Regions from separate parts of the Pseudoalteromonas sp. bablab_jr010 genome, predicted to be linked through region 2. Evidence: predicted binding sites of a transcription regulator. Region 2 holds the regulator's gene; the other holds the start of a gene.

Region 1 (15,457 bases), on a different contig from region 2:
ATCTCAAAAACAGATACCTTATACGTTACATTAAATGACGAAGGTAACTACGACACTTCTATCGATAGCAAAGAAATCGAAACGCTAAGTAAATCTGCTGGCGGCGAGATCTCTAATAGCTTTTGGACATCAGGCATTGCCGCTGGCTTAAGCGAGCGTCAAATTATGAATTTTGCTGACATCTTTGGTTGGGATGTCGACTTTGCTAATGACATTCGTAAAGGTGACCAATTTGGTCTTATTTACGAAGCTCACTATGTTGATGGTGAATACATTGGCGACGGTAAAATTATTGCCGCAGAGTTTATTAACCAAGGCGAGCGTTACACTGCTATTCGCCATACCGATGGTAACTTCTATACGCCTGAAGGCCGCAGCATGAAAAAAGCTTTCTTACGTGCGCCAGTTAACTTTAAGTATATTAGTTCGAGCTTTAACCCGCGTCGCTTACACCCAGTGACCAAAACGGTAAAACCACATAACGGTATCGATTACGCAGCGCGTACCGGTACGCCAGTTGTATCATCGGGTAATGGTAAAGTGATTAGAGCAGGCTACAGTAAATACAATGGTAACTATGTATTTATTAGCCATGGCACACAGTATGTAACTAAGTACTTACACTTAGACAAAAAGATGGTTAGAACTGGTCAGAAAGTGAAGCAAGGCCAGAAGATTGGTACCGTTGGCGCAACAGGTCGTGTAACAGGCCCTCACTTACACTATGAATTCTTAGTTAACGGTGTACACCGTAACCCTAAAACGGTCAAACTACCTAAATCAGAGCCTTTACCGCGCGATGAGTTAGCTAAGTTTAAACCAATTGCTGATAACTTCTTGGCGCAATTACAGCGTAACCGTGAGTTACAATTGGCGCTAAATAAGTAGTTAAGTAAACATAAAAAAGCCGCTTCAATTGAAGCGGCTTTTTTGTGCCAAATAAACCCGGCTAAAACTATTATAGACTTTACTAAAATGAGTACTGATAGCACTGCGGTTTAATACAACTATTACCTTAAAAGAACATAGATAAGTTGAATAATCAGCGAAATCATCACCAGTGGCCAAATGTACTTTGCATACTTTGTCGCGCCATCAAGCCCCATTCTAGACTGATACTTTTCAAGTAGCGGTATTAGAATAACCAAGGCAACAAAAAGGCATAATAAGATAATAAAAACATTCATGGCGGCTTCCTTACACAACTATCATTTAACTACAATTTCTTTAGGGTGGCCCTAGTCTATAGGCAAAAAAAAGCGCAGTAAAATTACTGCGCCAGTCGGTTGGAAGTAAATCGACTTAGCCAACAATCGCTAACAGAATACCTGCTGCAACGGCACTTCCTAATACCCCTGCTACGTTTGGTCCCATGGCATGCATTAACAAGAAGTTATGCGGGTTGCTCTCAAGGCCGACCTTATTAACCACCCGTGCTGCCATTGGTACCGCTGACACACCTGCTGCGCCTACTAATGGGTTGATTGGCGATTTAGAGATCTTATTCAGACCTTTTGCCATAAACACGCCTGACGCTGTACCAATTGCAAAGGCCAATGCACCTAACACCAAAATACCGATTGTTTCTACGGTTAAGAACTTATCTGCCGCAAGCTTTGAGCCTACCGCTAAGCCTAAGAAAATGGTGGTAATGTTGATGATTTCGTTTTGTGCACTATTGCTTAAACGATCAACCACGCCCGATTCACGCATCAAGTTACCTAGGCAGAACATGCCCACAAGCGGCGTTGCTGCTGGTAAAAACAAGATGGTTAAACTAAGCACCATTAACGGAAAAACAATTTTCTCTTTCTTCGATACTGTACGAAGTTGCGGCATTTGAATTTCACGCTCTGCTTGCGTTGTTAATGCACGCATAATTGGCGGCTGAATAATTGGCACAAGTGCCATATATGAATAAGCCGCTACTGCTATTGCACCAAGTAAATCAGGTGCCAGCTTAGATGCTAAGAAAATAGCTGTTGGACCATCTGCTCCACCAATAATGGCAATGGCCGATGCATCTTGAAGTGTAAACTCAAAACCAGGAATAAAGTTAAGTAGAATTGCACCAAATAAAGTAGCAAAAATACCAAACTGTGCAGCCGCGCCTAACAGCAACATACGCGGATTTGCTATCAAGGCACTAAAGTCTGTAAGCGCCCCCACGCCCATAAAGATCAAAAGTGGGAACACCCCAGAATCAATCCCGATATCGTACACGTAATAAAGCAAACCACCCGGTTCAGATAACCCGGCTACAGGAATATTAGTTAAAATAGCCCCAAAGCCGATAGGTAATAACAATAATGGCTCAAATTTACGGGCGATTGCGAGATATAATAACCCGCAACCTACCGCAATCATTATTAATGCAGGAAAGGTAAAGTTAGCAATACCTGTCGCATGCCAGAGGTTTAAAACACCATCCATCCTCTGTCTCCTATGCTAGCGCGATTAGCGCATCGCCAGTGGCAACAGAGTCGCCCTCTGCTACTAATACTTCAGCTATTGTACCTGAGTGTGCGGCGCGAACTTCTGTTTCCATTTTCATTGCTTCCATTATGATAACCACATCACCTTCATTTACTGTTTGGCCAGCTTTTACTTTCACTTTGAAAATATTGCCTGCTAACGGCGCGTTTAAGGTTTCGCTAACAGACGCTGAGGCAGATTGAGGAATTAACTCACTGTCTTTTAGAGTTACTTCTTTTAGTTCACCACCTTGCGCTACGACCACATCGTAAACTTTACCGTCAACTTTAACGCTGTATTGCTCTGCTTTTGCAGGACTTGAAGCGGCTGGTTTGCTTTCTGACTTAGCAACTTCACCCGTTGGAATTGCTTCAAACGCATCAGGGTTGTTACGGTTTTTAATAAACTTAAGGCCAATTTGAGGGAATAATGCGTAAGTAAGCACATCATCAATCACGTCATCAGCAAGCTCTAAACCTTGCTCTTTAGCTTCACTTAATAACTCTGCTTCAAGCTTCTCAAGTTCAGGCTCAAGCTTATCAGCAGGACGGCAAGTGATTGCTTCAGCGCCATCTAGTACACGTTCTTGCAGCTCTTTATTCATTGGCGCTGGTGTTGCACCATACTCGCCTTTAAGCACACCCGCAGTTTCTTTAGTGATGGTTTTATATCGCTCGCCAGTCAAAACATTAAGTACCGCTTGAGTACCAACAATTTGCGAGGTTGGTGTAACGAGTGGAATGTAACCTAAGTCTTCGCGAACACGCGGGATCTCGAGTAATACTTGATCAAGTTTGTCAGCAGCACCTTGCTCTTTAAGCTGATTTTCCATATTAGTTAACATGCCGCCCGGCACTTGCGCTAATAAGATACGTCCATCAACGCCTTTAAGGCTGCCTTCAAATGCAGCATATTTCTTGCGTACGTCACGGAAGTAAGCAGCAATTTCTTCTAATTGGTTTAAATCAAGGCCTGTGTCTCGCTCAGTGCCTTCTACAATTGAAACGATGGTTTCTGTGGCGCTATGACCATAGGTCATACTCATTGACGAAATAGCCGTATCAAGCATATCGATACCTGCATCGATCGCTTTTTGGTAAGTTGCAGTGCTTAAACCTGTGGTCGCGTGGCATTGCATCGCAATAGGAATAGACACAGTTTCTTTTAAACCTTTGATCAACTGTTCACAATCATAAGGCTTTAATAAACCTGCCATATCTTTGATACAAATTGAATGACAACCAAGATCTTCTAGTTGTTTTGCAAGCTCAAGCCACATATCAAGCGTATGGACTGGGCTTACTGTGTACGAAATAGTACCTTGGGCATGAGCACCTACTTTAACAGCAGCTTTAATGGCAGTTTCAAGGTTACGCACATCGTTCATCGCATCGAAAATACGGAAAACATCAACACCGTTTTTGTGGGCACGCTCAACAAACTTTTCGACTACATCATCAGCATAATGACGGTAACCTAGAAGATTCTGTCCGCGTAGTAGCATTTGTTGCTTAGTGTTTGGCATTGCCGCTTTTAGCTCGCGAATACGTTGCCAAGGATCTTCACCTAAATAACGGATACACGAGTCAAACGTCGCACCACCCCATGATTCAATTGACCAATAACCCGCATTATCGAGTTTTTCTGTCATGGGTAGCATGTCGTCTAAGCGCATACGCGTTGCCAAAAGAGACTGGTGTGCGTCGCGCAATACTAGTTCGGTTAGTTTTAATTTAGCCATGTTTAAGCTGCCCCGTTATTTTTGTTTATTTCGAAATTGAGCAATTGCAGCGCTGATTGCTGCAATATGTGCCTGTGGCACACCCTGTTGAGGTTGAACTTTTGCTGTACGCGTAGGTTCTGCAGTTGCAGGATCATCAAATCGACCCACCAGCTTTGACATTAAAGTGACTGCTGAAATCAAAATAGTCAGAAAAACAAACACGCCTACCATGCCTGTCACCATCAAACTGGCCGCAGTGGTGAGTAATCCACCTATATCCATACGACTCCCCTCGCTTACTTAAAATAAAAAGTTATTTTTGTTAAATAATTATGCACCAATAATAACAAACAAAATTCATTTGTATAGCACCATTGTAAATTGGTAAAACCAATTAAATTTAAAATAACATGACGTACATATAATTAACACCCCACTATTTATGCATTTAAAGCCCCGCTATAGATGATATAAATAATCAATATAGCCAGTCGTTATATGCTGAACTATTAATTAATAGCAACAAAATGGCTAAAAACCACACACAACAAGGTGTTAGAGGTAGCCAACCCAAATAATGTTAAATTGGTCTTACCATTTATTAGTGCATTATCTCTTTTTCTCATGCATCTCAATATGAAAAAATATCACTATGAATAAGTTACATGCTTACTCGTAAAAGTTACCAAATGATGAACCCTCTAAAGAACAACAAAAACACACAACCCATTGAAATATATAAAATAAAAGTTCTGGCACAGAACTCGCTTCAGTTACATCGAACTTAAGAAAATTTAAATAGCCAAGGAGACCACTATGTTACGCTGGACAATTACTTTTCTAGTTATCGCGTTAATCGCAGCAGTGTTAGGTTTTGGCGGTATCGCAGGAGCCGCTGCAGGCATCGCTAAGATTATCTTTTTTATATTTTTAGTATTACTTGTTATTTCGCTGGTATCAGGAGCACTTAGAGGCAACGTCCCTAAGTAGTTAAAAGCAGATAACCACTTACTTTATTTTTAAATTTACAAGGAATTTCATTATGAAAAATTCAACTTTAAAAGCCGCAACTATCGCCCTATTTTCAGGTCTTTTCATCATGGGTTGTGAAGACAACTCTGCTGAAGACGCAGGTGAGCGTATTGACGAAGCAATTACTGATACACAAAATGCAGTTGAAGATGCATGTGAAGAAGTAAAAGAAGGTGTTAACGCAGAAGAAACTAACTGCTAATAGCACACCATACTTAAGAAAAGCGGCCAAGTGCCGCTTTTTTGTTTTTTAAATGATGCATGAGATCTGAGATAATCGTAGGAATGATTTTAACCGTGAACTTTTGGCTATAGCGTGAGTTTTTCGGCGTTAAAACGCCTCCTACAAGTCTTAACTTGGGTTTAAAGTCTGATGACTTTATAAACCACCGCGCGAAATAAATTTCACGCCTACGTGAGCCTCAAACTCGCTAACTTGTTGGGTTTTAATCTGATAGCTGACGGCTGAAAGCTGATGGCTCTGACTGCGTCTCCGTTCTACCCAACGTTATCACTCACATACCTTAGTGAGGGGCACATTTGTCGTTACACTCGCTATATGCCATTGGCCGTCGATAAAACTTACTTTTGCGACATCGCTTACAGCAAAATCTCCGGGGACATTTAAACGCGTTAAGTTACTCGCTAACGGCTGCTGACAATATGGGCCGGTATCACCATGCATTACAAGCACAGGCTTCTTAGTGTGCTTTGCAAAGTCGCTGATGGCATCTCGGTATAGTTTAAATGCATCACATTTAGAGCGCTGCGATTCACTACAGGCGGGTTTACTGCTTGGGTGGTAAATATCAGCCTGAAAGCCAAACACATAGGCCTTAGCATCTTGTTGAACAAGTGCTTGTTTTAACCAAATTAAGTTGTACTTATCACGTTTGTCAGCGGCATCAAGTGCTGCGTTTTTGTCACTTTTTAAAATTTGCGAGCGGCCATTAAAAGTGCCCGGTATATGCAAAGTACGAAACTCAATACCATCAAACTGCCAACGGGCATTCTCTAGCATTTCAGCTTGTGTGGCATAACCCTGTAGTTGCTGTGCTTTTTGTGTATAAGCCTCGTCGAACATTAAGCCTTTAACAAAGCTTAGCCGCTCAAGCTCATCAAAACGTACCGATAGCTTTTCTCGGTCACAATCGGTCCATTCATTATCACCGGGGGTGTAAATAAAAGGCTGTGGGGTCAATGACGTCAATAACGCTTTATTTGTTTGCAAAAGCTTGTTCGTGCAAGCAAGTGCTCCCGATTTCATATCACCAAGATGTATTAAAAAGCCATGCGGTGTTGCTTCGATTGCCTTGGTAATTTTTCCGCCTTTGGCGAGATTAATTTCATCAATCGGGGTGTATGGCATATCGCCCATAACTAAAAAAGTATTTGTGGTCATTGCAAGTGCTAATGACATTGAACTAACAAACATACAACTTACGCCTTTAAAATACACATACCTTAAGCTCTCACAATGACAACTAAATGAAAACCAACTACGGCAGATTTTTTCTATCAATGTTAAACTGCTGTCAGCAAATTAAGTGAGCCCACGAATGACATTAAGTACAACTTACACATTAGATAAACCGTATTATTACGAATGCTTTGATGAGTCTTTGCCTTATTCATCTCAAGCCAAGCCTAAATACCCGCTGTTGATACTGTTAATAACCTTAGGCTTATTGGCGTTTTATCAATTAGAGAATCATTACCTTGGTAGCTTTATGATTATGCTTGCCGTCGTTGAGTGCTTATCGTTTTATTACAAGCGCCCATGGTGGGTCGCAAGACAAATGATGAGCCGTGCATCAGGCAGCGAAGTGACTATCGTATTTGATGATGAAGGCGTTAAGGCCGAAAACCCGCATAAAAGCTACCAATTAAGCTGGCAACAGATTAGTGAGATTATTGAAACTGAGCGAGGTTATATTTTAAAGGCACAGCGCGGTATGCAGTATATTTCTAAACAAGCGCTAAATGATGAAATGACGGCCGAACTAAATAAAAGAGCCACTCAGTGAGTGGCTCTTAAAATATCTGTCGCTGATTAAACGTTGCCCGGATTTGGGTTAGATTTCTCTGCTTGAATTCGCATGTAGATTTCTTCACGATGTACTGATACATCTTTCGGTGCGTTTACACCAATGCGAACTTGATTTCCTTTAACACCAAGAACAGTAACTGTTACTTCGTCACCGATCATTAGGGTTTCACCTACTCTACGAGTTAGTATTAGCATTCTCTTGCTCCCATGTTCCAAAAAATTAAAAGATTCCGCGTCAAAAACATTCTAATGAAATCTAGACTTAAAAGTAAGTAAAAACTCTAGATCTTATTCATTTTCGGTTAAAAAAACTTTGTGTAGCGCACGTACAGCCAGTTCTAAATACTTTTCGTCAATTAAAACTGATATCTTTATTTCTGATGTCGATACAAGCATCACTTTGATGTTTTCATCGGCAAGGGCATTAAAAAATAAACTTGCCACACCAGAGTGAGATTTCATCCCTACACCTACTGCAGACACCTTGGCAACATTGCTGACCCCTTTAATAGATTCTGCGCTGATACCATCTTGGTTACTGGTCAAAATTTCAAGGGCTTGCTCAAAATCATTCGTGTGCACAGTAAAAGCATAGTCTATTTTTTCAAAGTTATGATTAACTTGATTAATCATATCTATTTCGATGCCAAATTCTGCAAAAAGTTTCAAAATTTTTGCAAGGTTTTCCGTTCCTTGGTGTACGCCATTGACGTAAATCAAGCTTTCGTCACGATTAAAGGCGATACCCGACACAATGTTTGCTTGCACATCCGGCTCCTCAAAACTGATCAAGGTCCCTTGATCCGGGTTAAAACTCGATAACACTCTGAGCGGTATATTGTATTTTCCTGCCGCTTCGACACTACGAATATGCAGTACCTTAGCCCCAAGACTAGCCATTTCGAGCATTTCTTCGAAGGTGACATGGCTCATACGTCGCGCATTAGGCTCAATACGTGGGTCGGTGGTGTATACCCCATCAACATCGGTGTAAATTTGACATTCATCGGCATTGATAGCGCCTGCAATCTCAACCGCAGAGGTATCAGTACCACCGCGACCAAGCGTGGTGATATTGCCTTCAATATCGCGGCCCTGAAAGCCCGCTATTATAGCAATCCGGTTATGTTCAAGTTCATGCTTTAGACGAGTCGCCGCAATCTCTTCAATCCGCGCTTTACCAAACATGTTATCGGTGCGAATGTTGACCTGATCAGCAAGTAAGCTTACCGCTGAGTGACCACGTTTAATAATAGCCATAGCGAGTAAAGAGACCGACACTTGCTCACCGGTGGTTAGCAATACATCAAGCTCACGAGCACTGGGTCGAGAATCGATTTGTTTAGCGAGTTCAATTAGACGGTTAGTTTCTCCCGACATCGCCGAGAGCACCACCACAACTTGATGGCCTTGTTGTTTGGTTTTTACAACAAGGTCGGCGACGGCCTCAATTCGCTCTATTGAGCCAACTGAGGTGCCACCGAATTTTTGGACGATAAGTGCCACTAGTGATTAAGAACGCTCAGTTAACCAAGCCGTTACACTTTCTAAGGCTGCAGCTAGGTTCTCTGGCTGAGTACCACCTGCTTGCGCCATATCAGGACGACCACCGCCCTTACCGCCTACTTGTGCAGCCATGTGATTTACAAGTTCACCGGCTTTCACTTTACCTGTTAAGTCTTTAGTTACACCGGCAATTAGGCTTACTTTGTCGCCATTAGCAACACCAAGGGCAATAACACCTGAGCCAATCTTCGTTTTCAGGTCATCAACCATGCCACGTAGTGCTTTAGACTCAGTACCTGCAACATCAGCAACCAGTAGTTTAATACCGTTCACTTCAACAACAGAGTCAAGTAACGATGCACCAGCCGCACTTGCTAGCTTGTCGTTAAGCTGTGCAATTTGCTTCTCAAGGCCTTTTGATTTCTCAAGTAATGCAGTTACTTTTTCAAGTACTGTGCTGCTATCACCTTTTACTAGTGCTGCAACATCGTTTAACTGTTGTTCTTGCTCACTTACATAAGCAACCGCTTCAGCACCTGTTACCGCTTCAATACGGCGGATACCGGCTGCGATACCGCTTTCTGATACGATTTTAAATAAACCGATATCACCTGCACGCTTAACGTGAGTACCACCACATAGCTCGATTGAGTAATCACCAATGGTTACTACGCGAACTTCATCGTCGTATTTTTCACCGAATAATGCCATCGCACCTTTTGCTTTTGCATCTTCGATAGCCATTAGCTCAGTTTCAAGCGCAAAGTTACGACGGATTTCATCGTTTACTGCGCGCTCGATTTGACGTAATTCGTCTTTTGTTACCGCTTCAAAGTGAGAGAAGTCAAAACGTAAACGTTCAGGGTCAACTAGTGAGCCTTTTTGACTTACGTGCTCACCTAAAATTTGGCGTAATGTTTCATGCAAGATATGCGTTGCAGTGTGGTTTTTCTTGATGCTATCGCGACGTGCTGCATCAATTGTTGCCTCTGCTTTATCGTTTGTACCAATACGACCTTGTACACGACCATGGTGTGCAAATGCATTACCAAGTTTCGTGGTGTTAGTCACTACAAACTCACCACCAGCGACTTTTAAAACACCCGTGTCACCAACCTGACCACCTGATTCAGCGTAGAACGGTGTACGGTCTAAGATTGCGATACCTTCTTGACCATCTTCAAGTACAGAAACCGATTGACCTTCAGAGAAAAGTTCAACCACAGTACCTGTGTAATGTTCTGCATCGTAACCTTTAAAGTCTGTGTGTTTTTCAGACTTAAGTTGTTGGTTGTAATCAGCACCAAACTTACCCGCTTGCTGTGCTTGCTTACGCTGAACAGCCATACACTCTTGGAAGCCATGCTCATCAATCGTCATGAAACGCTCACGCGCAACGTCTGCCGTTAAGTCTGCTGGGAAACCATAAGTATCGTAAAGTTTGAATACTAAGTCACCTGGGATCACATCACCTTCGATGTCAGTTAGGCTTTCTTCTAAAATAGCCAGACCACGCTCAAGTGTTTTACCAAACTGCTCTTCTTCAATACGCAGTACTTTTTCAATAATTTCTTGTTGCTTAGCAAGCTCTGGGTACGCTTGACCCATTTGCTCAATTAGCGCAGCAACTAGCTTATAGAAGAAAGCACCTTTTGCGCCTAGCTTGTTACCGTGACGAACAGCACGACGAATGATACGACGTAATACATAACCACGGCCTTCGTTTGACGGCATAACGCCGTCAGACACTAAAAACGCACACGAACGAATGTGGTCAGCCACAACGCGTAACGATTTATCATCTAAATCTTGTGCGTTTGTTACTTTGGCCGCAGCTGCAATAAGAGCTTGGAATAAATCGATTTCGTAGTTTGAGTGCACGCCTTGTAAAATTGCAGAAATACGCTCAAGACCCATACCTGTATCAACAGACTGCTTAGGAAGCGGCTCCATTGTACCGTCGGCATGGCGGTTATACTGCATAAATACTAGGTTCCAGATCTCGATGAAACGGTCACCGTCTTCTTCAGGTGAACCTGGAGGACCACCCCAAATTTCTTCACCGTGATCGTAAAAGATTTCAGAACATGGACCACAAGGACCTGTATCACCCATTGACCAGAAGTTATCGCTAGTTGCAATGCGAATAATACGGTCTTCACTTAGACCCACTTCTTTATGCCAAATGTTGAAGGCTTCTTCATCATCGTGATAAATAGTAACAAGGAGCTTTTCTTGCGGTAGTTTTACAACGTCAGTTAAAAACTCCCAAGCAAATTTGATTGCGTCTTGCTTGAAGTAATCGCCAAAGCTGAAGTTACCTAGCATTTCAAAGAATGTATGGTGGCGTGCAGTGTAGCCTACGTTTTCAAGGTCGTTATGTTTACCACCTGCGCGTACACAACGTTGAGAGCTGGTTGCACGTGAATAAGGGCGGCTTTCCGCACCTAAAAATACATCTTTAAATTGCACCATACCGGCGTTATTGAATAATAACGTGGCATCGTTACCCGGGATCAGCGAGCTTGAAGGAACAATTTGGTGTTGTTTAGAGGCAAAAAAGCCTAAGAACTGTTGCCTGATCTGTGCGGTAGTCATATGCTGCATGTGAAAATCTCACCCGTTTATTGCTGTGCTTGCATTGCAAAATCAATTTGTTCGTAATTAAAGCCTCGATACATCAAGTAGCGTACACGTTTCGCTCTTTCTTTCTGGTCGAGTTCTTTACCTGAATTTGAAAACTTCTTTAAATATGCGTCCTTTGCGAGTTCGAACCAATCGACTTCGAACTCCTCGAGCGTCTTATCTAATAGTGCTCGGTCTATCCCTTTTGCCATTGCTTCGCTCTGAATGCGTTTTACACCATGATACTTAGCTAAATGGCGGCGTACAAACCCTTCGCAATAGCGCTGTTCGTTAATAAAGTTGTGTGATTCACACCAATCTAACAAGCGCTCTGTAAACTCAGGTGTCGCCTCTTTTTGCTGTAACTTTCGCGTTAAATCCCGACGCGAATAATCTTGTCGGGACAATAACCAAAGTACGTAATTCTTTAACTTTTGTTCTTTATCATCCATTACGCGTCAAAGCGTCCTGATTGTGACTGTGCTTCAGGTGCTTTTGTTTGGTCATCACCTTTTGGCACAACTGGCATAAAAATGGCCTGAAAAGACACGAAGAAGCTAATGTAACAAATTGGCATTAAAACCAATAGTGGAATAAACGATAAAGGAATACAGATCACCATTAAAACAGCGCAAATTAGGCCATAAACACCAAGTGGCGCCATATTATGGTAAAACACCATGAATGAGGTTTTTAAAACCTGAAACATATTGCTTTGCTTTTGAAAATAAACCAAAGGCACTGCATAGGCAAAAGCAGTTAAATACACACAGATCGCCAATAGAAATACCGCAACTTGCCCCATTGAAATGGTTGCTAATAAGTCTGCTATATGTGATTGGTTTTGTGGGTCGAAAGTTTGACTCGAAATAACTGCGTAGGCATCTGCAAAAATGAAATTAGATAGTAAGGCTAATAAAATACCTGCCGCCATCTGATACACGGCAACGCGCACTAAACCTATACGGTTTCCTTTATTACTAAATGGCTTAAAAATATCTGCTTGGCTGATAGTCCCGCCTTGCTGCTTTGTTAGCACTGCTTGATAAAAACCTGCCATCAAAAATGGCGTCACAAATGCACCAACAACTTGCAGTAAAGGTAGCAGCAATGCCAAAAAGCTAATTATCACGATTAGCAGATGCATTAAAATAAAAGTCAAAGGTTGCAGCTTAAAGATTTCCCACCCAGCTTTAAACCATTTAACGCCCGCATCAGCTTTAAAAATACGTACTTCGATCGACATAGTTTCTCATTCAATAACGACAAAACGCACCGAGTATAACTGGGTGCGCCGCTTGTTTATAGTCACCTGTTGTGAAATTTACTCAGGCTTTTTAATTTTTTTAATATCAAGCATGTGCGAGCCATGTTTGATTTTCGTTTCAAGGTAAGCTCGGTTACCTACCACACCCGCTTTAATGTGCGCATGAGTGCCAACCACTGAATCAACTTCAATACCCGCATCACGCAGTGCTTTGAGCTTATTTGGGTTGTTAGTCATTAACTTAACATGCTTTTGATTCAATGCTTCGAGCATTAATACCGCGTCTGAAAAATCACGTAAATCATCAGCAAAACCCAAATGGTTATTTGCTTCGTACGTATTCATACCTTGCGACTGTAATACGTAAGCATCAATCTTATTGTATAAGCCAATACCACGGCCTTCTTGGCGTAAATACAGTAAAATACCACCCTGCTGGTGCATCATCTCGATACACTCATTTAATTGCTCACCACAATCACAACGTGAAGAGTGAAATACATCGCCCGTTAAACACTCTGAATGCATTCGAATTAAAGGAACATCTTGCTCTGTGTCTGCTTGATTAAACACTAAAGCAACATGTTCTTGGCCATCATTTAAGCCACTAAAAGATACGATTTCTGCAGGGATATCACTGTTTTTGCCAACATTCAGCTGGACTCTTGCTCTTACTTGCGCCACGACAAATCCAAATTAAAAAATAAATGCGATACTGCAAATGTTATTACAACAGCTTGAGGTTGTAAGGATGCAACATACGACGAGTGATAACTAATATTGAGGCAGTTACCAGCAATTCAAGTATTATACACTCAAACCACCCCAAGATACGAGCTTTGCGCCTCGCTTTAGTGGCGCTCATCAAACACATGAAAACTCGCCGTCATACAGCTACCTAATTGAATTGTAATGCGTTTTAAAAAATCACATTCAAAATATTCGAAAAAATAGATTAGTTTAATCTCGATAAACAGTCAGACCTTGTTCAAATTGTTAATAAAAACATACTATGTATCTTAATATTCAACAGTGACACAGCGAGTGTAACTTGCTACCTTGCACCTAATGATGATAATGATTATCATCAACTAGTATTAATTCCCTTCTCTATCTCAGGGCAAAATAATAAGGAATATTATGAAAAAGAGCTCGCTTGCCTTATGCATGGCACTTTTATTTAGCCAGCAAAGCATGGCAAATGAAACGACCACACAAGAGTTTAACGACACCTACCGCGCTTATGTCGCCGCTGTAAAAAATCAGCAAGACAGTAGTGAGCTTGCAAAAAAAGCGTTTGAACTAGGCAAAAAAGTTTATGGCGAAAGCGCCGACAACACTGCGAACCTTGCTATTAACTATGCAAACAGCCTAGATAAAAGCGAGCAAGAGCAACGCTTTGAGTTATATCGTACAGCCTACGAAATACTAGAACAAAATCACGGTAAACTCAGTGTACAAGTGTATGACTCATTAATCGGCATGGCAGAATCAACACCTTCAGCTAAGCGTGCAGATACGTATTTAGATGATGTCATTGCCATTGCTGAAAAACAAAACTCCGCCAAGCTTGTTGCAGATGCAAAAATGACCGCCGCTCGTATCCTTGCATATAAAGGCACTGGTGAGCGCTATTACACAGCAAAGAAATATCTTGAAGAAGCCGATGATTACTATCAAGAGAATTTACCCAATAACGCTGTCGATCGTATTAGCGCTGACTTTTTAGTTGCCGCATTTGCAGAAAATCAACGTAAATACAGCACCGCCATTGAGCGTTTAAATCACGTGGTAAGCGTATTTGATCAAGAGCTAGACTTTGATCATCAAACCGAATTAAACGCCCATTCAAAGCTAGTTCACCTATACGAAAAAACAGGTAAAAGCGACGAAGCAACTAAACATTGCTTAGCGATTGCGAAAATGGTGCCGTGGAAAGAAAGCCAAGAACAAGAGCCGTTATATCGCGTACATCCTAAATATCCAAAATCAAAAGTTCAACGTATGGAAGATGGCAGTGTCGTAATGGAGTTTGAAGTAACCCCGTCAGGCTTTGTAGACAACATTACTGTGGTTGGCTCTGAGGGTGGCTCTGCATTTGAAAGAGAAGCTGTTAAAGCAGTAAAACAGTGGCGTTATGCCCCTAAGTTTGAAAATGGGCAAGCTATTGCTGCGACTTCTCGGGTGCAATTAGATTTTAAAATCAACAACTAAATAACAGGGTCGCAGTGCGACCCTATCATATCTTGTTAAGTAGTTTATCTGCTGCGTTCTCAATTAAATCGAGTACTTTTTCGAAGCCTTGATCGCCACCATAGTAGGGATCAGGGATCTCGTTTTCCCCTGCGTCACCATGACTTAAAAATAGCGACAGCTTATATTGTAAGTGCTCTGGACACTGGGCTGTTAAATCAGCAAGATTTTGCTTGTCGGCTGCGAGGATTAAATCAAACTCATAAAAATCAGCTTGAGTCACAGGTCGCGAATAAATTCCTTTAAAACTATAGCCGCGCTTTTCGGCTGCTGCTTTTGAGCGAGGATCTGGTGGATTACCTTGGTGATAACCAATGGTGCCAGCAGAATCAACTTTGACATTAATACCTAATGACTTTGCTCGACTACGAAGCACCGCTTCAGCTGTGGGTGAGCGGCAAATATTGCCTAAGCAAACAATCAAAATCTTCTTCATTAAAATGAACCACCTTTATTATTTGCTTCAAAAAATTGCTTAAAACTCATAACTCAAGTTGATACCACCATCAACACGTTTATCATCATC
Region 2 (15,457 bases):
TTTTGTTTTTAACCATCATGGTTGAGCGCTTTAGTCGTCGCAATCAAGCTGTGTATGAACGTCAGTCAAGCGTAAACAGCGCAACTTTGTATCGCTTAAAAGGCGGTGCGGCATGGGCTGCAAGCTTGGCTTGCACCGTTGTGCTGGTATTGGCTTTTATTCTGCCGGTTGGAGTATTAGTTAAATATGCCATTGTCTATGCAGATGAAGCATGGAATGGGGCATTCTTTAATTACGCTTGGCAAAGCTTTAAAGTGGCTGTAGTGGTAAGCATTGCAACTATCCTATTGAGTTTATTAGTATTGTTTTATCAACGTATTGCGAAGCAAGCTTACCCTTTGGTCCCTGGGCGTTTAGCAAGTACTGGCTATGCCTTACCTGGTACTGTATTAGCGATTGCTGTATTGCTCCCATTAACTCAGCTAGATGATGCATTAAATAATTGGCTTGAGCCTTTTGGTCTATCACCAGGGTTACTTTTAAGCGGTACTTTATTTGCGATGATTTTTGCTTATGTTGTACGTTTTTATGCGATTGCGCATGGCGCGCTTGAAAGCAGTTTTTTACGTATTAGCCCATCGTTAGATATGGCCAGCCAATCAATGGGCAAAGGGCCCATGCAAACCCTTTGGCGAGTACATTTACCGCTATTAAAACGCGGTATTTTAACAGCTGGTTTGTTAGTGTTTATTGAGTGCATGAAAGAGTTACCTGCAGCTCTATTACTCAGACCTTTTAATTTTGAAACGCTGGCCACCCATGTTTTTCAATATGTTAGTGATGAGCAATTGGAGCTTGCGTCAATTTCAGCCTTGTTTATCGTGTTAGTTGGGTTAATCCCTTTGTATTTCGTTAATCGTTCGATGGAGCAAAATCACTCATGAGTCATTTGATAATTAAAGACTTAGCTTATCAGTACAATGCGACTCAGGTGTTGAGTGAACTAAACCTCAATGTTGAACAAGATGAAATCGTCTGTTTGCTTGGCGCAAGTGGCTGCGGCAAAACCACCACCTTAAAGGCAATTGCCGGGATTTTACAGCCTGATCAAGGCTATATGAGTATTGATTCAAAAGTGGTCAACGATAGTGGGCTGTTTGTTGCACCGGAAAAACGTAACATTGGCATGATGTTCCAAGACTATGCGCTGTTTCCTCATTTAACGGTAAGCGACAACATTGCGTTTGGTCTTAGCAATATGAGCAAAGCGCAAAAGCGAGAGCGTGTAGATGAAATGCTTAGCCTTGTTAAACTCGATGGTTGTGCACAGCGATACCCTCATCAGCTTTCTGGTGGACAGCAGCAACGTGTGGCAATAGCCCGTGCACTTGCTTACAAACCAAGTTTATTATTACTTGATGAGCCATTTTCGAATATTGATACACAAGTGCGTTTTGAGCTTATTGCAGATATACGCCGAATTATTAAAGCTCAGCAGGTTTCTGCGGTATTTGTTACCCATTCGAAGGAAGAAGCTTTCGCATTTGCTGACACGCTTGCGGTTATGCATGGTGGAAAAATAGCCCAACAAGGCTCTCCTGAGCAGTTATTTAGCCAACCTAACTCAAAGGTGGTTGCAGAGTTTCTTGGTACGGGCATATACTTAACGGCAAAAGTATTAACGCCAACTGAATACGAAACGGCGTTTGGTGTGGTTCACTCATTGACACCGAACAATGCAGATTGTCAGCAAGGTCAAGTGTATATAAGACCGCACCATATTCAGTTGTGTGAAGCTGCGCACAGTGACGCAAACAGTTTAACTATTTTGCACAGGCGCTTTATCGGTACGCGTTATGTATATCGAATTAATATTGCAGGGCAAGAGTGTGAAGTTGCTGCAGAGCAAGACCGCATGTTAGCTGTTGAGCAACCTGTAAAAATAAAAATAATGCCGCACACAGTCAATTTTTTTCATGATTAGTAATAAATAACAATCTTGAATCCTTGGCTTTGTGCAAATAACGAGAAGCTAAGGATTCACTATGGCGCAAGCGCAATCTGGGATTTGTGCTGAAGCAAACTTACATGGTTTGCACCTGTTTTTTAATGTTTACGATGGCCACGATGAGTCATTACGTAAAAAACTAAAACGCGTTAGCGTCATTCAAGATGAGTTTGCTGATCAGTTCTCAGAAGCCATGCTATCGTGTGTGGTTGCCCTTGGCGCCCAGTATTGGCCGCATATTCTGCCCGAGTTTATCCCTAGCCAATTGCAAAGCTTTCCGAATGTAACTCATAGTGAGCATGTGATTAGTGCTCAGCCATTTGACTTGTTTGTACAAATTCGCTCAGACCGTGAAGATGTAAACCATCTATTTGCTCTGCAAATCCTAAAATTATTAACACCGGATGTTGAGCTGGTGGAGCAGGTTCGTAATTTTCGGTTTTTAGATGGACGTGATTTTAACGGCTTTATTTATGCAGGCGATACACCTCATGGCCGTCAAAAGCGTAGTACAGCACTTATCGACAAACCGGGTCACTTTGAAGACCAAGGCAGCTATATCCATGTTCAGCGCTTTGTGCATGATTTGAGTGTCTGGCAGCATTTATCGTTATCAGAGCAAGAGCAAATCATGGGGCGCACGCGTCTAGATAACACCTTGATTGTGCCTGCTGTAGAAACCAGTCATGCGGTTCGTAGTGAATTAAAAGATGAGCATGGCCAGCCTCTTTTGCTAAACCAAAGCATGCCATTTGGTGATGTGCATAAGCAGGGAATTTTAATGGTTTCGTGTGCGGCGCAAGGGGATGCGTTTGAACAGGTATTAAAGAGTCGCTTGGGGCAGGGCGATTGCTATGATCATTGGCTCGATTTTACTCAAGCCGATATGGGATCTGCGTTTTTCGCCCCGTCAGTAAACTTCTTAAAGCAGCTTTAAACGGTATCGAATAAAGTGCGTACGCGATCAAGCGTCACATCGATTTCAGAAATCTTCGCAGGGGCGATAAAAATAGTGTCGTCGCCTGCAATAGTGCCTAGTACGCCATCTGCTTTACCGAGTGAATCAAGTAAACGAGCAATTAATTGTGCTGCGCCTGGACTGGTGCGAATAATAATCATCATTTCGTTATGCATAATATCAATAACAAGCTGACGCAGTGGGCTTTTCGCTGTTGGCACACCCATTTCAGCCGGTAAACAATAGACCATTTCTTGTTTTGCATTACGAGTACGTACCGCACCAAATTTGCTTAACATGCGAGATACTTTACTTTGACTAATATTATCAAAGCCTTGCTCTTTTAATGCTTCGACAATCTCACCTTGTGAACCGAAGTTTTCTTCTTTTAATAGCGCTTTAAACGCTTTGATCAGTGCTTCTTGTTTGTCTTGTGGTTGCATGTTGCCGTTTCTTTATTCATAAAATGTAGGGTAATTCTACACAACTCTGCATATTTATGCAGTATTAGTTTACAAAGTCGTCCAAAATGCTGTGTCTTTACAGCCAAGTTTACAACTATGGTCGAAATTATACGCGAAATAAGCAGGATAAATTTGTTTTTAGTCGCTAATTTCATTATCTTTAGGGCCACAAATATTTCCTACCTCAAATTACGGAGAATTCCAATGAAAGTTGCTGTTTTAGGCGCAGCTGGCGGTATCGGCCAAGCATTGTCTTTATTATTAAAAACAAGTTTACCTGCAGGTTCTGAATTATCGTTATACGATGTTGCCCCTGTTGTTCCTGGTGTAGCGGTTGATCTTTCTCACATCCCAACAGACGTTAAAGTTGAAGGCTTTGGTGCTGACAGCTTAGACGCAGCATTAGCTGGTTGTGATATCGTTCTTATCCCAGCGGGTATGCCACGTAAGCCAGGCATGGACCGTGCGGACCTTTTCAACGTAAACGCAGGTATCATCAAAACATTAGCTGAAGGCATCGTTAAAAACTGTCCTAAAGCGTTAGTAGGTATCATCACTAACCCAGTAAACGGCACAGTGCCAATCGTTGCTGAAGTATTCAAAAAAGCGGGTACTTACGATGCAGGCCGTGTATTCGGTATCACAACGCTTGACGTGATCCGTTCAGAAGCATTTGTTGCTGAACTTAAAGGTTTAAGCGCAACTGACGTTAAAGTTCCAGTGATCGGCGGTCACTCAGGTACGACAATCCTTCCTCTTCTATCTCAAGTTGAAGGTGTTACTTTCACTGACGAAGAAGTTGCGGCATTAACTCCACGTATCCAAAACGCAGGTACTGAAGTTGTTAACGCTAAAGCGGGTGGCGGTTCAGCGACTCTTTCTATGGGTGCTGCAGCAGCACGCTTCTGTATGTCTTTAGTTAAAGGCTTACAAGGTGAAGAAGTAGTTGATTACGCATACGTTGCAGTTGAAAACGGTGACGCAGCATACTTCGCACACCCAGTTCGTCTGGGTAAAAACGGCGTTGAAGAAATCCTTTCTTACGGTGAGTTAAGTGCATTCGAAGAGCAAGCTAAAAACGACATGCTAGCTACACTTAACAAAGACATCCAAGAAGGTGTTGATTTCATCAACGGTTAATTCCGACAGATGATAGGCGATTTTTTAAATCGCCGAAAACAAAAAAGCCTGCAAATGCAGGCTTTTTTAATGGCTCGAATAAATAGTGTTTAGTGATCGCGGGCAACGGCGATACGGGCCAAACTCTCTAAGGCTTGTTTGTACGGTGTATCTGGTAAGAACGCAATACAAGCAATTGCTTTGTCAGCTTCTTGCTCAGCTTTTTGCATTGCAAACTCAAGGGCTTTAGTGTCAGCTAATGCCGCTAGAATGCTTTCTAAATGGTCCATACCATTACCAAGCTCAATAGCTTCGCGTACTAGCTTAACTTGCTCTGGTGTGCCTTTTTGCATTGCGTAGATAAGCGGTAGGGTAGGTTTACCTTCAGCTAAATCATCGCCAATGTTTTTACCAAGTTGCTCGGCATCGGCGTTGTAATCAAGTACATCATCCACTAATTGGAATGCAGTGCCAAGATGCATTCCATATAAGTTTAATGCTTCAAGGGTTTGCTCGTCTTGCTCGGTAATAATTGCAGCAAGGCCGGTTGCAGCTTCGAACAATTTTGCCGTTTTGCTGTAAATAACCTGCATATAGCTTTGTTCTGTGGTGTCAGGGTCATTACAGTTCATTAGCTGTAATACTTCACCTTCAGCGATGACATTGGTTGCATCCGCTAAAATTTGCATGATTGGCATTTTACCTAGGCCAACCATAAGCTGAAATGAACGTGTATAGATAAAGTCACCGACCAAAACGCTAGCTGCATTACCAAACTCTGCGTTGGCTGTAGGCGTACCACGGCGCAAATGTGACTCGTCGACAACGTCGTCATGCAATAAAGTGGCGGTATGAATAAATTCGATGATAGTGGCAAGCGTAATATGGTCTTTGCCCTCATAACCAAGTGCTTTTGCCGCTAAAATGGCCAACATAGGACGAACGCGTTTACCGCCACTGTTTACTATGTATAAACCGAGTTGGTTAACCAATGCGACATCTGAGCGCATTTGGGCATGTATAAGTTGATTGACGTCATCCATTTCATTTTCGATTAACGTCTGGATAGCTTTTATATCCATTGATCTCCGAGCCAATATTTATGGGTATACGGGGCTGATTGTACAACAAAAAAAGCGCTTGCTCGATATTTTGTGATGATTCAGTAAAAAAACACTGTAAAGTTTTTTATTTGAGATCAATTTTGCCAATATAAATTTATAACCTTGATTAATAAGTGATCAGCTTTTTGAATTTTAAAGGTGCCTATTATTAACGTAATTTAATTGTCATGAGATCGTAAAAACCGCTTGGCATGTGGTGTTTTTAGGATAGAATAGGGGAAAATATTGAATTGCTCTCAATGCAGCTATTTTTTATTCATTTTATCGAAAAAGAGGCTTGCTAGTTTTTGCACATTAGCGTAAACTTCGCGCCCTATTGAAGAATATTTTAGTTGCGTCGATTTGAGGGCGCACAGACGGAGTTAATTATGTACGCGGTTTTCCAAAGTGGTGGTAAACAGCACCGTGTGACTGAAGGTCAAACAATTCGTCTTGAGAAATTAGACGTTGAAACTGGTGCAGCAGTTGAATTTGATTCAGTACTTTTAGTTGCTGATGGTGAGAAAATCGAGATCGGTGTACCGTTCGTAAACGGTGGTAAAGTAACAGCTGAGGTTGTTTCACACGGTCGCGGTGAGAAAGTTAAGATTGTTAAATTTAGACGTCGTAAGCATTCTCGTAAGCAAATGGGCCATCGTCAATGGTTCACTGAAGTTAAAATCACTGGCATTAGCGCTTAATTAGAGGTACTGAGAAATGGCACATAAAAAAGCAGCTGGTAGTACTCGTAACGGTCGCGATTCAGAAAGCAAACGCCTAGGTGTTAAGCGTTTTGGTGGTGAATCAGTTCTAGCGGGTAGCATCATTGTTCGTCAACGTGGTACTCGTTTCCACGCTGGCGCAAACGTAGGTATCGGTAAAGACCACACTATCTTCGCAAAAGCAGATGGTAAAGTTCAATTCGAACAGAAAGGTCCTTTAAACCGTAAATACGTAAATATCGTAGCTGAATAATCATCTCGATATTTGAAAAACCCCGCCTTTGCGGGGTTTTTTGTTTTAAGGCACATAATAGTGCGTATAAATATATACCTAAGCTAAGCCTGCAATCAGAAGGGCTTAGGTATATAATAGAGTTATTAACAAGCCAATCTTAAAGTGAGTAATCATGAAGTTTGTAGATGAAGTAGAAATTCGTTGTGACGCGGGTGATGGCGGCAGCGGTGTCGTATCTTTCCGACGTGAAAAATATGTACCAGATGGCGGTCCTGATGGCGGCGACGGCGGCGATGGCGGCAGCGTTTATCTACAAGCCGATGAAAACTTAAATACGTTAATTGATTACCAATTTGAGCGTTTTCATAAAGCAGAGCGCGGCACAAATGGTCAAAGCCGTAACATGACAGGTAAAAAAGGCGCTGATTTAACGCTTAAAGTACCTGTTGGTACACGTATCATTGATGTTGACACTGAAGAGTCATTAGGTGATTTGACCAAGCATGGTCAAAAGGTTGTTGTTGCAAAAGGTGGTTTCCATGGCTTGGGGAATGCACGTTTTAAATCAAGTACAAACCGCGCTCCACGTCAAAAAACACTAGGTACACCTGGTGAAGTTCGCAGCTTACGTCTAGAGCTAATGCTACTTGCTGATGTTGGCTTACTTGGTTTACCAAATGCTGGTAAATCAACGTTTATCCGTAGTGTTTCTGCAGCTAAACCAAAAGTGGCAGATTACCCGTTTACGACGCTTATTCCTAATCTTGGTGTAGTACGCCCAGATGCGAATAAGTCATTTGTAATTGCTGATATCCCAGGTCTAATCGAAGGCGCTTCAGATGGCGCAGGCCTTGGTATTCGCTTCTTAAAACACTTAGAGCGTTGTCGTGTATTACTGCATATCATTGATGTTATGCCTGTTGATGGCACAAATCCGGTTGATAATGCCTTTGCGATTATTAATGAGCTACACCAATACAGCCCTAAACTTGCTGAAAAGCCGCGCTGGTTAGTATTTAACAAAATTGACCTATTACCAGAAGATGAAGCTGAAGCCCTGTGTAATGAAATTGCCGAAGAGCTAGGTGAAGAGGTTAATGTTTACCGTATTTCTGCTGCGAATAAACAAAATACTCAAGCATTGTGTCATGACATTATGGCGCTACTTGATAGTATGCCGAAAGAGAAATTCGCTGAAGAAGAGAAAGAAGAAGTTGAATTTAAGTGGGATACTTATCATCAGAAAGCGACCTCTCAAGATGATGATGATTGGGATGACGACTGGGATGATGATGACTACGATGTGGAAGTTATCTACCAACGATAAAATTTAAAACTGAAAAGGAGCCATGCGCTCCTTTTTTATTAATAAGAAAAAAGTATTAAGGTTTAGTGTGAAAATTTCAATGATTGCTGCGATGGCAAATAACCGAGTAATTGGCCAAGACAACCAAATGCCATGGCATTTACCCGCCGATCTGCAACACTTTAAAAAAGTAACCATGGCAAAGCCTGTGATCATGGGCCGTAAAACATTTGAATCAATAGGTCGGCCTTTACCGGGTCGTCAAAATATTATTATCACGCGTAATGCTGATTACACAGCTGAAGGTATTGAGGTGGTTACTTCACCAGAGGCTGCGCTGGAATTGGTTGCTGATGTTGAAGAAGTAATGATTATTGGTGGCGGAAATATATACGAACAATTCCTGTCTCAAGCAGATCGTCTATACTTAACTTTTATCGACCTTGAAGTGGAAGGTGATACGCAGTTCCCAGATTACGAAAGTGTTGCTAATTGGACAGTTGCCGAGCAAGAAAAGCATCAGCCTGATAACAAAAACCCTCACTCGTATACTTTTGTAACCCTGTACAAAAATTCGTAACATTATTGCGGTAAAATTAATTAGTTGGTACAATATTACACAATCTTGGTAAGAAAAAAGTATTACATAAGGGCAAAATATGATGAAGTTACCAAATATGTTACTTGCAGCGGCTGTTGTATCAGCGTCAGTTGCGTATACAGCACCAGCAAAAGCTGATGATCAATTAGCGGTTTCTATCTGTGAATATATCGCAGCTGATGATAAAAACCGTTTGCGTAGTAAGCTTAAAAGCTCACGTGTGAAAATTCGTAACATTTTTGATGCTGTGAAATGCAATGGCAATAACATGCTTCGTCATGCAATCGAAAGCGGCGCGGCAGATACTGGTGAGTATATTGTTAAGAACTTATCAAAAAGCTCTTTAGAAGATGGTGCTGATATTGCTTGGGCTGAGTCGAACGGTCACGGTGGTTCACCACTAATCGCTGTTATTAAAGACCGCGCAGGCCTTTAATTTAAGCGCCAAAAGAATTTAAGAAACCGCACTCGTTGCGGTTTTTTTGTGCCTGTAAGGTAAGTAACTTGTTGAGAATCTCTCGTTTATTAAAAACTGGAAGCTTCTAAAGTTGAAGCCTTCCAGTTTGAGGCATTTACTGCTTGTTATTTATGGTAGCTTAAACAGGTTTCTACTTCGTTCTTCGAACCTAAGATCACCGCCACACGTTGGTGAATAGCGTCAGGTTGAATGTCCATGATGCGCTCAGTGCCTGTAGAAGCTATGCCGCCAGCTTGTTCGATTAACATTGCCATTGGGTTTGCTTCGTATAATAAACGTAATTTGTTTGGTTTGTTTGGATCTTTCGTGTCGGTTGGGTAAGTAAAAATACCACCACGACATAATACACGGTGCACATCACCCACCATTGCAGCAATCCAGCGCATGTTGAAGTTACGACCACGTGGGCCTGTGTCACCAGCAATTAAGTCATTGATGTAATTTTGCATCGCCGGTTGCCAATGGCGTTGGTTTGAAGCATTGATAGCAAATTCGCTGGTCTCTTCAGGTACGCTTGCAAAATCTTGTGTTAATAAGAAGGTACCGTGCGTTTTATCTAAGGTGAAAAAGCGTGTGCCCTTGCCGGTTGTTAACGCCAGCACGGTTGATGGGCCATATAATACATAACCCGCTGCAACTTGGTTTTTACCCGGTTGCATAAAAATACTAGGATCAGCTGGATCTGAACCTTCAGGCGCCGCCATAATTGAGAAAATCGTACCAACGAGTGAGTTGATATCAGTATTTGATGAGCCATCAAGTGGGTCGAATGCAACAATGTAGTTGGCATCTGGATTACCCGCAACGGTGAAGTCTTCTTCTTCAGAGGCAATGGCTTTTACGTAGCCCGATTCTAATAAAATATCTTTTAAAAGTTGGTTAGTTAGAACATCGAGTTTTTTCTGAGTTTCACCCTGAATGTTTTCGTCTAGGGTTGAGCCTAATACGCCAGATAGGGCGCCTTGACCAACACGAAATGAAATTTCTTTACATGCCGCAAGTACCGTTCTGATCAATGAGATCAGTTCACGAGGGCAACCATCTTCTAACAATACCGGTGGGAGTCTACGCATTCTATTTTCCTGATAACGTTGTAGCCAGACATTTTTAGTGTGAGAGAGAATGTCTTAGCAAGCGCTGAATTTCGTCTTAAATAGCTGATTTTTATAAACGGTACTTTATACTGCTTAATACCTATACAGTATTTAAAACGCGAATAACAAAGATAAGATTATGCAAAAAATACCATTACTACGATATCTGCTCTTAGCTGTGCTACTTACTATGATAACTCAAGCACACGCAGCAATTAAGTCTATAAATGATTTTACTGAAAAAATGACTCATTTTTCAGGCTATTTTTCATTTTACTACGACACAGAAAACGGCAAATTGTATCTTGAAGTGGATAAACTCGAGCAACAATTTTTACTACAACAAAGCCTACCTTACGGTGTTGGTTCAAATGATATTGGCTTAGATCGCGGTCAGTTAGGTGACACACATTTAGTACAGTTTGAGCGTTTTGGCGATAAGGTAATGCTAAGAGCCATCAATACATATTACCGCGCTAATACTAATAACCTTGCGGAACAACAAAGTATTAAAGAGGCGTTCGCATCAAGTATTTTAGCGGGTTTTAGTGTTGTAGCTCAATCAGATACTGCGGTACTTGTGGATTACACCCCTTATTTATTAAGCGATGTTCATGGTGTAAGCCGTCGTTTATCGGCAACTGGGCAGGGAAGTTTTAATCTAGATAGCAACCGCAGTGCGGTTTATTTAGCACGCTCAAAAGCATTTGAAAAAAATACAGAATTAGAAGCCGTGCTTACTTTTCATGGTAATAACCCAGGAAAGTATGTACGCCAAGTGAGCGCAGACCCTTATGCGCTGACAGTACATATGCATCACTCATTAATTGAATTACCTGATGATAACTACACCCCGCGCAAGTTCCACCCTCAAGCAGGTTTTTGGAGCATTGAACACAAAGATTATGCGGCAGCGCTGGATGAGTCTATGTATGTGCGTTACATCCCGCGTCATCGTTTAGCAAAAAAAGATCCGAGCCTGCCAATCAGCGAGCCCGTTGAGCCGATTGTTTATTACTTAGATCCGGGTGTACCAGAGCCAGTTAAAACAGCGTTACTTGATGGTGCTAAATGGTGGAATGATGCCTTTAATGCAGCAGGTTATAAGAACGCATTTATTGTCAAAGTGCTCCCTGATGATGCCGACCCTATGGATATACGCTACAACGTAATTCAATGGGTGCACCGTGCAACGCGTGGTTGGTCATATGGCAGCTCAGTGATAGACCCTCGAACAGGCGAAATTATCAAAGGTCATGTGACACTCGGGTCACTGCGTGTTCGTCAAGATATCCTAATTGCAGAAGCATTAGCAGCTCCCTATTTTGAAGGCAATGAAGCAGCTAAGCGTTTACAAGCTATGGCACTTGATCGTATACGTCAATTAAGCGCACATGAAGTTGGACATACTTTAGGTATTTCGCATAACTTTGCAGCGTCAGTGGCAGACAGAGCCTCTGTAATGGATTATCCACACCCACTACTGAGCTTTGATGAGCAAGGTAAATTAGATGTAAGCCGAGGCTATGCTGCTGGCATGGGCGTGTGGGATACCCAAGTTATTAAATATGGTTATAGCGATTTCACTAATCAAGATGAAGCACAGCAATTGGCTGCTATTTTAGCCGAGAACAAAAGCAAAGGGTTGGAGTTTATCTCAGACAGTGATGCCCGCGCTCAAGGGGGCGCTCACCCAACTGGGCATTTATGGGATAACGGCAGTTCACCGAGTGATGAGCTTATGCGGGTACTAGATGTTCGTAAACAAGCGCTGACGAGCTTTGGTATCGAAAACATCAAAACGGGCACTGCTTTATCACAACTAGAAGAAATGCTGGTGCCACTTTATTTGTTCCACCGCTATCAAGTTGAAGCGGCGGTTAAATTAATTGCCGGTGTAAATTACGAGTACGAAGTTCGTGATAGTTCACAACCAAAAGGGGCACAGGTTGTGGCAAAGCAAACACAGCAAGCGGCAGTGGATGCCGTACTTGCGACATTAAAAGCTGAGAACCTTGTTTTGCCTGAGTCGGTATTAGCGCTTATTCCACCAAAAGCGTATGGTGAATCAAAATCACGGGAGAGCATTGTTGGTCGCACAGGACTAACGCTCGATGCGATGGCACTGCCTGAGGTTGCTGCAGCACATAGCTTGAGCTTACTTTTTAATAGCCAACGCATTAACCGTTTAGCGCAGCAGCAAGCACGAAGCGATGCATTTTATGGTTTAGATGCGTTATTAGCACAAACTTATCAGCAAGTTTTCGAACAAAAAACTGCCTCAGGGATGGCAGGTAAAATTAGCCAACGTGTGCAGCTTTTAACGGCGAAACAATTTGCCGACTTAGTCGCTAGCAATGAGGTGGCACCCGAAGTACAAGCTCAGCTTCGTTACTACTTAGCTAAACTTGCAAAGAGTTACCAGCAAGAATCAATGCTAGGCAGTGTATCCGTTGGCAACAGTGCATTTAAGCAATATTTAAGCGAGCAAATCAGTCACTTTTTAGAAAGCGGTGAATGGCCTGCAAACTTTAAAGTGTTGCCAATGCCACCGGGTTCGCCAATTTAACTCACCTTTCTTTTAAGACGCCTAGCATAGCTAGGCGTTTTACTTGCATAAAATTGGATATTTGCTAATCTAGCGGCCTTCCTTTTTTGTCTTTTTGAGGTGTATATGGCGTTTTTTTCTCGCTCGTTGTTAGCAGCGGCCATTACATTCTCTAGCTTTTCCAGTTACGCAACCCTAGAAAAAAAACAATGCGATGTAGAGCTAAGCCATGGCTTGATCATCACTGATGATGTCATTCGTATAGTTGATAAAGGTCAAACTCGCGTACAAATCAACAACGATAACCAATTGTTTATACGTGGTTATTGGGTTGATTTAAGCCCAGAAGAAAGCCAAGTTGTGGAGCAATTCAGTCGGGGTATTAGGCAAACCGTCCCTGAACTTGTTGACTTAGCGACCGATGGTGTAAACCTTGGCTTAAGTGCTATCGAGCAAGTTGTTGAGGGCATGTCAGACAAAGAGCCTGAAGTGCTAAAAACTCAACTGCAATATGTTGAGCGTGCACTAATGGATAAATTTAAGCGTGGCGATGACTTTTTCTTTATTGCTCCGCAGTCGCTGTCGAAAATCGATGACTTTTTTACCAAAGAAATCAGCCAAAAAATTCACTCTGCAGTTCACGGTTCACTTGGCGCTATTTTAGTTTCGCTAGGTGATGCCTTTAAATCGCGCGAAGGTAACATCGAAGACCGTATCAATGATATGGGGCAGCGTATGGATATCATCTCAAAAGAAATTGATAAATCACTACAAAAGAAAGCAGAGCAATTAGAGATGAAAGCCTCAGAATACTGTGAGTGTTTGAACTCATTAGATGTCACTGAGTCACGATTACAACAAATGGTGCCGGGGATGGCCGATTTTGATTTGGTACAAATAAAGTCTTAATACGAACTTAAAACGAAAAAGCCCAGCAGTTGCTGGGCTTTTTCGTTTTTACTTGTTTGAATTAGCTAAACTTAGCGGTTTCAGTTTCTAAATCGCTAGTAAGGCCTTTGATCAAATCGGTTGCTGTATGAGCCTGATTAGATACATTAGCCGTTTGTGAAGCCGTGTCTGAGATAGTTACGATGCGCTTGGCGGTGTCTTCACCAGCATCAAGCTGCTCTTTTGCAGCAATAGCTATCTGATGGCTCATTTGCGCGATTGCGCTGAGTGAGCTGGCAACGCGTTTTAGTTCTTCATTGGCTTTAGTCGATTTTTCTACGGTTTGTTCACTGGTACTCATACTGAGCGAAACAGATGACTTGGCATCTAGGGTTGCAGCTTGTAGTTTGCCAATCATATTGCGGATTTCTTCAGTGCTGGTCTGTGTGCGTTGGGCAAGCCCACGAACTTCATCAGCAACCACAGCAAAACCTCGTCCTTGCTCACCTGCACGGGCAGCTTCTATTGCCGCATTAAGCGCAAGTAAGTTAGTTTGTTCGGCAATACCTTGAATAACACTCAGTACATTTGCGATGTTATTTACTTCATCATCAAGCACTTGAATGTTATTGCCAGCGCTGTCAATTTGCTGCTCTAAAAGCGCGATGGTATCAGCAGCCTCGCTGGTTAAGTGGCTGGCACTTTGACCTTGTTGCTCAGCTTCTTGCACTGAGTAAGCGGCTTGCTCAGCATGTTCTACAACGGTTTGTGCTGAGGCTGTTAACTCGGTAATAGCTGAAGCTACCATTTGAGTTTCTTCGTTTAGGCTACGAGTGAGTTTGTCGAGCTCAACAGAGCGAGACTCGTTATCAACACTTTGATTTTTTAAGCTATCTGTAACACCTTTAATGCCACCAACAACGCCGCGTAACCCTTGCTGCATATAATGCATGGCTGCAATAATGCTTTCAGGTGGGGTATCTTGGCGAATATGTGAGTTTAAGTTGCCACGAGAGACATTCTTAACAATACCAATTACTTCATCAATTTCGCCGCCCAAGGCATTAGTGAGCGATGAACCAAAGCGGGCAATGGCAAAGGTCAGCGCAATGGCAATAAGCATAGATAAGCCCAGCAGCCACTTTGCAGTATTCCAATAACGTTCATCAACTTCTTTGGCGCTAATACCAGTACCAACATACCAGCCAAACAGCGGTGTTTTTTGTACTACAGAAGTTAGATCAACGGTTTCACCATCTCGCACTGAATCCCAGTGATAGGTGATGATTTTATTGGTCGTGTTACCCACGAGATTTTCGACCATACGGCCGATACTGTTGCCGCTGGCATCTTTAAAATCGTTAAAGCTGGTGCCGTGTAGTTCTGGGTCGTGCGGAGTGGCGACAAAATCTAAGTTGTTGTCGACGACATACACATATTCTGAGTCGTGGTATTTATTTTCTCGAAGTACCTGAATCGCGAGCTTCTTTGCTTGTGCTTCTTCGAGTTGATTGCTTTTAACCATCAACTCAAATTGCTCAACAATATTGGTGGTGCTCTTCATGAGCTGGTTGATACGCGCGATGTTGTCGCTTTCGCTGGCATGGCGTAAAGATTGTAAGCCAAGTAATGCTATCGCCGATAACGCAATAAACATAGCGATAGCAAATAAGGTGATTTTTGTTTTTAAAGCTAATCCTGATAACACAGTCAGCCTCCTTTATTATTTCCCCTGTTAACTTCTACCACGTTTGTCTGGTTTTATTAAGGAAAAATGACAGCGTTATCATGATTTTTACTCAAGTACCTATTTAGAGCTTCAGTTCGGCTTCTGTCAGGGCACGATATTCACCGCTTGCAAGGCTTTCATCGAGGGTGATGCCAGCTATTTTTTCACGATGTAATTCAACAACTTTATTACCTACAGCTGCAAGCATTCGTTTAACTTGATGGTATTTACCTTCGCAAATTGAAAGGCGTAAGCTGTAGCTTG

The links. Region 2 encodes ArgR, which controls arginine synthesis, uptake and breakdown. Its sites were predicted from a motif close to ANTGAATANNTATTCANT; they were not measured.
Region 1: the regulator ArgR is predicted to act here: its motif matches at 4,520-4,537, upstream of JIG37_RS18645 (OadG family transporter subunit).

What each region holds. Positions count from the first base shown of each region.
Region 1 is NZ_JACDWV010000191.1:3,958-19,414, forward strand. It holds gene JIG37_RS18630 (peptidoglycan DD-metalloendopeptidase family protein) at 1-888, shown strand, start outside; gene JIG37_RS18635 (sodium ion-translocating decarboxylase subunit beta) at 1,303-2,433, opposite strand; gene oadA (sodium-extruding oxaloacetate decarboxylase subunit alpha) at 2,444-4,216, opposite strand; gene JIG37_RS18645 (OadG family transporter subunit) at 4,232-4,480, opposite strand; gene JIG37_RS18650 (DUF1328 family protein) at 5,015-5,188, shown strand; gene JIG37_RS18655 (hypothetical protein) at 5,241-5,432, shown strand; gene JIG37_RS18660 (hypothetical protein) at 5,742-6,665, opposite strand; gene JIG37_RS18665 (YcxB family protein) at 6,790-7,257, shown strand; gene csrA (carbon storage regulator CsrA) at 7,284-7,475, opposite strand; gene JIG37_RS18675 (aspartate kinase) at 7,569-8,786, opposite strand; gene alaS (alanine--tRNA ligase) at 8,793-11,393, opposite strand; gene JIG37_RS18685 (regulatory protein RecX) at 11,411-11,863, opposite strand; gene JIG37_RS18690 (BPSS1780 family membrane protein) at 11,863-12,657, opposite strand; gene ribA (GTP cyclohydrolase II) at 12,736-13,362, opposite strand; gene JIG37_RS18700 (energy transducer TonB) at 13,819-14,892, shown strand; gene JIG37_RS18705 (low molecular weight protein-tyrosine-phosphatase) at 14,918-15,367, opposite strand; gene JIG37_RS18710 (hypothetical protein) at 15,407-15,457, opposite strand, start outside.
Region 2 is NZ_JACDWV010000134.1:79,156-94,612, reverse strand. It holds gene JIG37_RS12340 (iron ABC transporter permease) at 1-884, shown strand, start outside; gene JIG37_RS12335 (ABC transporter ATP-binding protein) at 881-1,924, shown strand; gene JIG37_RS12330 (Dyp-type peroxidase) at 1,986-2,885, shown strand; gene argR (transcriptional regulator ArgR) at 2,882-3,349, opposite strand; gene mdh (malate dehydrogenase) at 3,575-4,510, shown strand; gene ispB (octaprenyl diphosphate synthase) at 4,600-5,571, opposite strand; gene rplU (50S ribosomal protein L21) at 5,982-6,293, shown strand; gene rpmA (50S ribosomal protein L27) at 6,310-6,567, shown strand; gene cgtA (Obg family GTPase CgtA) at 6,722-7,876, shown strand; gene folA (type 3 dihydrofolate reductase) at 7,944-8,435, shown strand; gene JIG37_RS12290 (DUF3718 domain-containing protein) at 8,515-8,892, shown strand; gene JIG37_RS12285 (class 1 fructose-bisphosphatase) at 9,039-10,007, opposite strand; gene JIG37_RS12280 (zinc-dependent metalloprotease) at 10,168-12,597, shown strand; gene JIG37_RS12275 (YggN family protein) at 12,703-13,485, shown strand; gene JIG37_RS12270 (methyl-accepting chemotaxis protein) at 13,547-15,121, opposite strand; gene rsuA (16S rRNA pseudouridine(516) synthase RsuA) at 15,276-15,457, opposite strand, start outside.